One region of the Mesorhizobium sp. B2-5-4 genome, then DNA from elsewhere that is predicted to be linked to it. Evidence: predicted binding sites of a transcription regulator. Region 1 holds the regulator's gene; the other holds the start of a gene.

Region 1 (4,415 bases):
TTTTCAGGCATCGAAAATGCCCGCGAAGCCATCGCCGACCACATCAGGGGCAGCATTGGCGGCGCCGAAGGCGAGATCGCGGCGGCGCTGATCGTCGGCGTGCGGGCCGGCATTCCCGATGAAATCAACGAAGCGATGCGGCGCACCGGCATCTATCACATCATCTCGATTTCAGGTCTGCATATGGCGCTGGTGGCCGGCACCATCATGGGTCTGCTGCGCGGCGCCTTCGCGCTGTTTCCAGGGTTTTCCGCGCGCCGGCCGGTGAAGAAATACGCCGCCGCCGCCGCACTGTTTTCGATCGCCGCCTATCTCGTCATTTCGGGCGTCGTCGTCGCGGCCGAACGCAGCTTCATCATGCTGGCGGTGATGCTGATCGCCGTCTTGTTCGATCGCGCGGCGCTGACCATGCGCAATCTGGCGATCTCGGCGATCGCCGTTATCCTGGTTTCGCCGCACGAGGTCGTCGGCCCGAGTTTCCAGATGTCGTTCGCGGCAACCGCAGCCTTGGTTGGCGCCTATGCCGGCTGGGCCGACCACCATGCGGGAAAGACGAGGCCTCCGCCGCCAAAGCGATCCCTACCCGGGTTTCTGACGCGAAAATTCCTCTTGGCGACAGGTGGATTGGCCATGACGTCCATCATCGCCGGCAGCGCGACGGCACTGTTTGCCATCTGGCATTTCCAGCGGGTGTCGCCGCTCAGCCTGTTCGCCAATCTGGCCGTCATGCCGATCGTGTCGATCGTGATGTTCCTGGCCGTCGCTAGCGCGTTGCTGATGCCGTTCGGGTTGGATTGGCCGGCTCTCTACCTCATGGGCAAGGGCCTGACAGCGATGATCGCCATATCGGCGTGGATATCGGAGCGCTCTCCGGTCGATGGAGTCGGGCTGATTTCGCAGCAATCCGTGCTGCTGGTCACCGTCGCGTTGGTCATCGCGACGATGGCGACGACGTGGCTCCGGCTCACGGCGGTGCCATTCGCGCTTGCCGGTCTGTTGACTGTGTCGCACACGCGCGCGCCCGATGTGCTGATCTCGGAAGATGCGCGGCTGGTGGCTCTGTCGATCGGCAATGGCGAACTGGCCGTCAACCGGGAACGTCCGAACGAATTCGCAGCCGACAATTGGAAACGCGCTCTGATCTCCGAAACAATCGTCCTACCGGAAATGTTCGAGGAGACGGACGGGCAATTCGATCTTGCCACTCCCACCGACCTGCCGCTGGGATCGCCGTTCTATTGCCGCGAAGGCCTGTGCCTTGCCAGGCACCCTTCCGGCGCGATCATCGCCTATGTCGAGGATCGCAAGAACACCTGGAAGGCCTGCGCCTTCGCCGACCTGATCGTCGTCAATGACGCGACCGCCTATGACACCTGTCATAATCCGCTGGTTCTCGTCGTCACCAAACGCCAGCTCGCCCGCAAGGGGAGTGCCGCCGTTTTCTTCGATCCCCAATCGGCCACGACGCCGGCTGAGATCGAATTCGCCGTCGACGGACCATACCGGCCTTGGCACGAGCAGCGAAAATTCTCACGCGAGGCGAGGGGGCTGGCCCCCTATAAAAAGGCCGACAAGCCCGATGGCAAGCCAGTTCAGTAGCGCCTGATCAGCCCGACGAGCTTGCCCTGCACCTTGACCCGATCCGGTCCGAAGATGCGTGTTTCGTAGGCTGGATTGGCGGCTTCGAGCGCGATCGAGGCGCCCTTGCGACGGAACCGCTTCAGCGTTGCTTCCTCCTCGTCGACCAGCGCCACGATGATTTCGCCCGGACTTGCTGTATCGGCATTGCGGATGATGACCGTGTCGCCGTCGAAGATACCGGCCTCGATCATCGAGTCGCCCTTGACTTCCAGCGCATAGTGCTCGCCGCCCATGATCATGTCCGGCGGCACCGAAATCGAATGCGTCTGATGCTGGATAGCATCGATCGGCACACCGGCGGCGATACGACCCATGACCGGGATGGACACGGCTGAAACCGCATCATCGTCGTTGCCGGCCGCGGCCAGGCGGGAAGGCGCCGTCGCCGGCCTGATCTGGCGGCCGAGACTGCCTTGGCCAAGGCTGCCCTGGATGACGCTTGGCGAGAACTTCTTTGCCGCATTGAGGCCCGGCGCGATCGAGTCCGGCAGCCGCAGCACTTCCAGCGCGCGCGCCCGATTGGGTAGCCGGCGAATAAAGCCGCGTTCCTCCAGCGCCGTGATCAGGCGATGGATGCCCGATTTGGAGGCAAGATCGAGCGCTTCCTTCATTTCGTCGAAGGAGGGCGGTATCCCGCTTTCCTTGAGCCGTTCGTGGATGAACATCAGCAGTTCATGTTGCTTGCGTGTCAGCATGGCGGCCCCCAAGGCATTGAACGAAAGGTCTGACCAGAATCGAAAAAACAAACCCAGAACAAACACTATCCGTTCCAGTTGTGTTCCGCAACCGTTTAAAGTTTAATGAATTTGTTAACGCGTCTGAAGTTTTTTGCCGCGACAGCGGACTGAGGCCGATCCTTTCCACGATCGGCAGGCATTGAAATCGTTTTGGTTAATGGCCTGTGGCCTATCCACTGATGGGCCTTGGCATCAGTCTTTCGGGGGGCTCTTCGCGGGTGGATTGTACAATTTATGGATCCATTATTCGCGGAACGAAACGAAATCAAAACGCCAACGATTGGTAGCTTAGGGGCGGCGATGGACCCAGGCGTTTGGCCCACTCCGGCCAGCGCATGCCAATAGGCGTCGCGCAAGCATTGAAGTCACCCGGAACCCGCTTGCAAGCTGCCGGCGCGGGCGGCGTATTTGGTCGCGCCGCTGTCTTCGCTATGGACATAGACGTGCAGGGTATAGCCGATATGCGCCGTCATCAGCGCCTTGGCCCGCTCGACGTCACGATCGAGTGCAGCTTCCATGATCGCTGTATGGTGTTCGATCGCAATCGCTTCGCACAATGCCTCCATTGCCTCTTCATAACCGTCCTTCAGGCCAGCCGCGGCCCGCAATGTCGGCGCCAGGCCGAGAAAACGATGATGCCGTCGCAGCTGATCGGCGATGGTCGAGCGGAATCGCATGAGCCAATTGGAAGTCGCCGCGCTCAGCAGCGCCGCATGGAAAGCTTCGTGGTTCTCGTCCCATTTATCGACGGCCGCATCCGAAGGATCGTCGACCGCGGTCTTGCAACGGGAGAGCCGGTAGTGGGCGGTGACAACGGCATCCTCCCACTCCTTGCCGCCTTTTTCCATCGATTCGAGGAACAGGGGTATCTCGACCACCATCCTGGCGCGTGCCAGGTCCTCCAGTTCGGCCCGCGATACCGGAGCGACGGTAAAACCACGATTGCTGATGGCGGTGACAAGGCGTTCGGCCTCTAGCCGCGACAAGGCTTCGCGCAACGGCGTCCAGCCAACACCATAGGTGCCGCGCAGCGCACTCAGCTTGAGCGGGGCCCCGGGCATGAGGCGCGTCGTCAGGATATCGCGCCGCAACAGCTGATAGGCTGCCTCCGTCTTTGTGGAGATCGTTTGATCCTGCATCGCGGTCCACCCATGGTCTGGCAAAGAAAATTATATATGATGTTGGGGCATGGCAAGAATTATATATAATGTTTGACACGGGCCGGCGGACTGACCATGATCGCCGCAGTAGCCGCGCTGGAAGCGGCGTCGATCAAATCTGGGAGGAAATGATGTTGAAGTCGAAATCCGCTTGGCTGTCGGGTTTGTTCTTGGCCGGCGCATTGGTGGTGAGCGCCGGCAGTGCCGCCGCCGATCAAATCCGCATCGGCATCGCCAATTTTGGCGAGCATCCGCAATTGAACGCCGCCATAGCCGGCTTCAAGAAGGCGCTGACAGACAACGGCTTCGTCGACGGCAAGGACGTCGTCTATACGGAGAGCCATACCAATTTCGATGCATCGCTGGTGCCGCAGATGATCGCAAAGCTGCAGGCCGAGCAGCCCAAGCTGATCTACACCATCACCACGCCGGTCTCCCAAATCGCCAAGAAAGCGCTCGCGGGCTCCGGCATTCCGATCGTCTTTGCCGCGGTCACCGATCCGGTGGCGGCCAAGCTCGTGCCGTCGTGGGACTCGGGTGATGAAGGCATGACTGGCGCCACCGATCTTCAGGATGTTGCCGCGGTGATGGCCTTCACCAAGAAGCTGTTACCAAACGGCAAGCGTTTTGGTGTGCCTTACAATCCCGGTGAAGCCAACGACGTTGCCCTGATCGAAAAGATCAAGGCGGCGGCACCGGCCGCCGGTTTCGAGGTCGTGGAAGTCGGCATCGACAACGTCAATGACATTCAGCAACGCATCGCCTCGCTCGCCGGGAAAGCCGATGTGATCTACGGACCGACCTCGAATCTGATCCAGCCGGCGATCGCAGCTGTCTCGGCCGCCGCGCGCCAGGCCGGTATCCCGGTCGTCAACGC
Region 2 (4,415 bases), on a different contig from region 1:
CGCGCCCCCGACCGGCGAAATCATCTCGGCTGCCGTCCTGGCGGCCTCGGGTGCCGGAGCATTGCCGTCGTCGGACGACCCGTGGTCGTCGCTTGCCGGCTATGCGCATTTCCACGGCGTGGTGCGGCGCATGCGGCTGAAGTTCGGCGACGAGCAAATTCAGGCAAAGGTTTCAATGCGGCCGGACGGACGCTTTCGGGTGGCGCTCGATGCGCCTTACGATAGCACCAATTCGCATGATCTTCGCGCCGTTCCCCGCCTCGCCCGCTGGCCCGCCCACATCACGGTGTTCGAAGGCGCTGCCGGATATGCTTTCACCGTGCCGGATCCCCTGGCCAGGAGCGATGAAGCAGCTGCCGCCTCCGGCAGCCTGCGCGCGCCGATGCCGGGTCTCGTCAAGCTTGTGCGCGTGGCGAAAGGCGACGCTGTGATCAAGGGGCAAATTCTGCTGATCCTCGAAGCGATGAAGATGGAGCATACCATCGCCGCCCCGCATGATGGCGTGATCGCCGAGATCGCCGGGGAAGGGGCGCAGGTCACTGACGGGACGGTGCTGGTGCGGTTCGTCGAGGAACAGAGCGCGTCGAACTCAGCCACCAGTTGATAGCAGGAGCGCATCGCGGGCCGCAAACAGAAATGGCCGGGACGAACCCGGCCATTTCCTGGGCTGTCAGAGCGGTTACTGCGCGATCGGCGCGTACTTGCCGTCGTGCCACTGGTTGATGTCGTAGCTGGCATTCTTGAGGTCGCCCTTCTCGTCGAAGGTGACGTCGCCGACAACGGTGCTGATCGGCGTGCCGTTCTTCAACGCTTCGGCAACCTTGGCCGGATCGTCGCCGCCGGCACGCTTGATGCCTTCGGCGAAAGCCTGGACCACGGCGTAGGAGAACAGCGTGAAGCCTTCCGGCACGAAGCCGCCCGCCTTGATCTTCTCGACGGCCGCCTTGGCTTCCGGCTTTGCCTGCGGATCCGACGGGAACACGAACATGGTGCCCTCGCCGGCCGGGCCGGCAACCTGCCAGAACTCCGGCGAGGCGATCGAATCCGGCATGATCAGCTGGAACTTTAGGTTTTGCTCCGCCGACTGACGCAGGATCAGCCCGGCCTCAGGATGGTAGCCGCCGAAATAAACGACATCGGCCTTGAGATCCTTCAGCTTGGTGACAAGCGCCGAATAGTCCTTCTCGCCGGGGTTGATGGCGTCATAGTAGACTTCCTTGAGGCCACCAGTATTCATGGTTGCCCTGACAGCGTCAGCCACGCCCTGACCGTAGGCGCTCTTGTCGTGCAGGATGACGACTTTCTTTCCGGCATACTTCTTGGCGATCCAAGGGCCGATGAAGGCCCCCTGCGCGTCGTCACGCGTATAAAGACGCATGATCGTCGGCCAGCCGGCCTTTGCCGCAGCATCGGTCAGCACCGGGTTCGAGGACGCCGGGCTCATCATCAGCGCACCGGCTTCTGCGTAGACCGCCGAGGCCGGGATGCTCGAACCGGAGCAGGCATGACCGTCGATGAACTTGACGCCGTTGGCAACGATGCGGTTGGCGACCGACACGGCCTGCTTTGGATCGCACTGGTCGTCCTCGATGTCGAGCTTGATCATCGAGCCGTTGACGCCGCCCGCGGCGTTGATGGCATCGGCGGCGGCCTGTGCGCCCTGCTTGAACTGATCGCCGATGGTCGCGAGTTGTCCGGTCATCGGGCCGACCACCGAGACGGTGATGTCGTCGGCGAATGCGACCGGCGCACTCATCATCAGGCCGAAAATGGCCGCGCTCAAAATACTCATTTTTTTCATGACAATAGAACTCCTCCACTCACGCGCGGCCGCTCCGGCCGCGCTTCTTCCAGAGAGGCGGGACAATTTCATCCTTCATCGGACCTGTCTAGGCGCATTGGCGCCACTCGATTGGGCCTGCCAGGCCTCATTCAAGCAAAAAAGCCACGCCAGCCTTGTTCCGGCTGGTCGTGGCTTTTTTGCCTGTCAGGCCGTTTCCCCGGCGCCCCCGCGCTGTGAACCCAACCCACCTACCCTGTCTTCCTGTTGGCCATGATCTTGCCGAGGCCCCGATTCCACTTTCGGGATCATGGTTCGTCGGGCGGCTTGGACCTGTCGGCCTGCCGCATCCTTTTTGTTGTTGGCCTGTGGCCTGGCTGTCTGCGCAGCCTATCCCTGTTGGCCCGACCGTCTTTTCAGCGGTCTTGGCCGGAGCGTTCCCGTCTGGCGGAACTCAGTGCATGGTCATCCATTCGCGGGCTTCGCGCAGCGCCTTGGCGATCTCGACCTTCGACATGGCCGCCGAGAGTTCCGAGCGCAGCTCGGCGGCGCGGACCGAACCCTTGATGGCGGCGATGTTGAACCATTTGTGGGCGGCAACGACGTCGGTCTCGCAATCGCGGCCGGTCGCATACATCATGCCCAGTTCGAAAAGAATGTCGGCCTGGGCAGTTGCCCCCATGGCGCCGAAGCCTGCTTCAAGCATTTCAAAACGTGCCATTTTAGTCCCCTGTCTGGCTCCCGAGAGCTGCCTCCGTTTGTCTTGTCCGGGCCGCTCTTTCGATGCTTTCGAGAATGCCGCGCAGGCTTGAATCCGTCGTTAAATGGCGTGCTTAATTTGAGGAAAACAAAGCTAAAACAAGAGGTAAACACAGAAATTCGTTAACGATACGGGGCCAGCAATTCGGCTGGTTTTCGCCAAATTTGACGAAAATTTTCACGGCCGCAATCAACACTCCGCTAACCACGGGAAACAAACGCGACGAGCCGATCGTTTTCATTTCCGCGCCGACAGAGCGAATTTAGGCGCTTTCAAAATGCCAAAGTCTTCCGTAGCGGCACCGCTTTTGTTTTGACGGAAGCTGGATTAGCTTACGTTTGCGTAAGCGGCAGACCGGCGAGGCGGAGCATCCGGCCGGCTATCCAGAGGGAGGAAGACATGTTTCGAAAAGTGAGCCTGGCCCTGGCGGCCACTTTAATCCTGAGCGGCGCGGCGTGGGCCGATCCGATAGAGGGCAACTGGAAAACGCAGGCAGGCGACACGGCGGCCATTTCAGGCGGCGGTTCATTTTCCATCACGCTCAAGTCCGGCAAATATGCCGGCAAGACCATCGGCTCGCTCAAGGCGGCCGGCGACAACAAATATACCGGCAACATCACCGACCCGGCAAACGACAAGACCTATTCGGGCAAGGCGACATTATCGGGCGCCTCGCTCAAGATGAGCGGCTGCGTGCTCGGCGGACTGATCTGCAAGAGCCAGACTTGGCACAAGCTCTGATCGACCATTTCCCAGTGATCTCAAAACGGGGCCCGGCGGGCCCCGTTTTCGTTTTACTGATGCGCTGACTGTCGCACCCGATCGCCGTCCGGGGCCGGCGGCGACCCAGCCAACGTCGCGTCAATCAATTTGAACCGCAGATGAACGCCGGCATCAGAGCCGGTTCAGCGGCGTCAGGGCATTCTCATGCGTGTTGAAGGAGACACAGACCCAATGCTTGCTCGCCGCTTCACCATCGTCTGCCTGCTGATGAGCCTGTTTGGAATGTTCTTCGCCATTCTCGTCGCCGAAGCGGGCCGTTCCCCCCGCTCCTGGGACGAAGCCTCCAGGCTCTGCCATCTCGCCTGCCCGACCAACCTTCGCCACTGAAACCAAATAGCCCGGACCTCGAAAAGAAAAGCGCAGACATCATGAACCGCATCGCCGCCAACACTCTCAAGACCCTCCGGCTCCTGCCGCGGGCGGCGCTTATCCTGATGGTTCTGGCCGCCCCGGTCCTGGCGGTACCGATGATGCGCGCCGATGCCGGCTCGACGATCGAGGCGCCGGCGCTCAGAAAGTCTGGCGTCGGGTTCGTTCTGCTGGTCAGCCTGCAGCGGGGTTGAAGAAAAAAGGGGCGCTTTGGGCGCCTTCGGCGGCGACACCCCTCCCAACCGGCCGCCCAAGTCTCTATATTGGGCCATGGAAAAGCGAATCTATCCCCAAGCCATCGAATCTGTCGTCATGCCCGAGCCTTTTGGCCGGCAGAGCTTCGACAACGCCGAAAAGGCCGTTGCCGCGCTGCAGGTGCTCTACGACCGCAACACCAAGTTCCTGCGCGATTCCTTCGCGGCCCTTGCCGCCGGCGGCGACAGCAGCAAGCGCTACCGGGCCTTCTACCCCGAGATTGGCGTCACCACGAGTTCGTTCACCCAGGTCGACTCTCGCCAGGCCTATGGCCACATGCCGACGCCCGGTCATTTCGCCACCACGGTTACCCAGCCGGACCTGTTCGAGACCTACCTCATCGAGCAGCTTCGGCTGATCATGCGCAATCACGGCGTGTCGGTGACCGTCTCGGAATCGACCACGCCGATCCCGCTGCATTTCGCTTTCCTGGAAGGCACCTATGTCGACGGCGCTGATGCCGAACGT

What was found. The regulator LexA, encoded in region 1, represses DNA repair genes until DNA is damaged. The targets are predictions, from matches to a motif close to TGTTCNNNNTGTGTTCNG.
Region 2: the regulator LexA is predicted to act here: its motif matches at 2,624-2,641, upstream of FJ492_RS11860 (sel1 repeat family protein).

Annotation. Positions count from the first base shown of each region.
Region 1 covers NZ_VFUR01000001.1:434,834-439,248, reverse strand. The annotation lists gene FJ492_RS02255 (ComEC/Rec2 family competence protein) at 1-1,599, shown strand, start outside; gene lexA (transcriptional repressor LexA) at 1,593-2,336, opposite strand; gene FJ492_RS02245 (GntR family transcriptional regulator) at 2,744-3,517, opposite strand; gene FJ492_RS02240 (ABC transporter substrate-binding protein) at 3,670-4,415, shown strand, end outside.
Region 2 covers NZ_VFUR01000007.1:270,262-274,676, reverse strand. The annotation lists gene FJ492_RS11870 (acetyl/propionyl/methylcrotonyl-CoA carboxylase subunit alpha) at 1-604, shown strand, start outside; gene FJ492_RS11865 (branched-chain amino acid ABC transporter substrate-binding protein) at 680-1,801, opposite strand; gene FJ492_RS11860 (sel1 repeat family protein) at 2,235-2,501, opposite strand; gene FJ492_RS11855 (DUF2147 domain-containing protein) at 2,940-3,281, shown strand; gene FJ492_RS28740 (hypothetical protein) at 3,495-3,650, shown strand; gene FJ492_RS11850 (hypothetical protein) at 3,692-3,886, shown strand; gene FJ492_RS11845 (AMP nucleosidase) at 4,005-4,415, shown strand, end outside.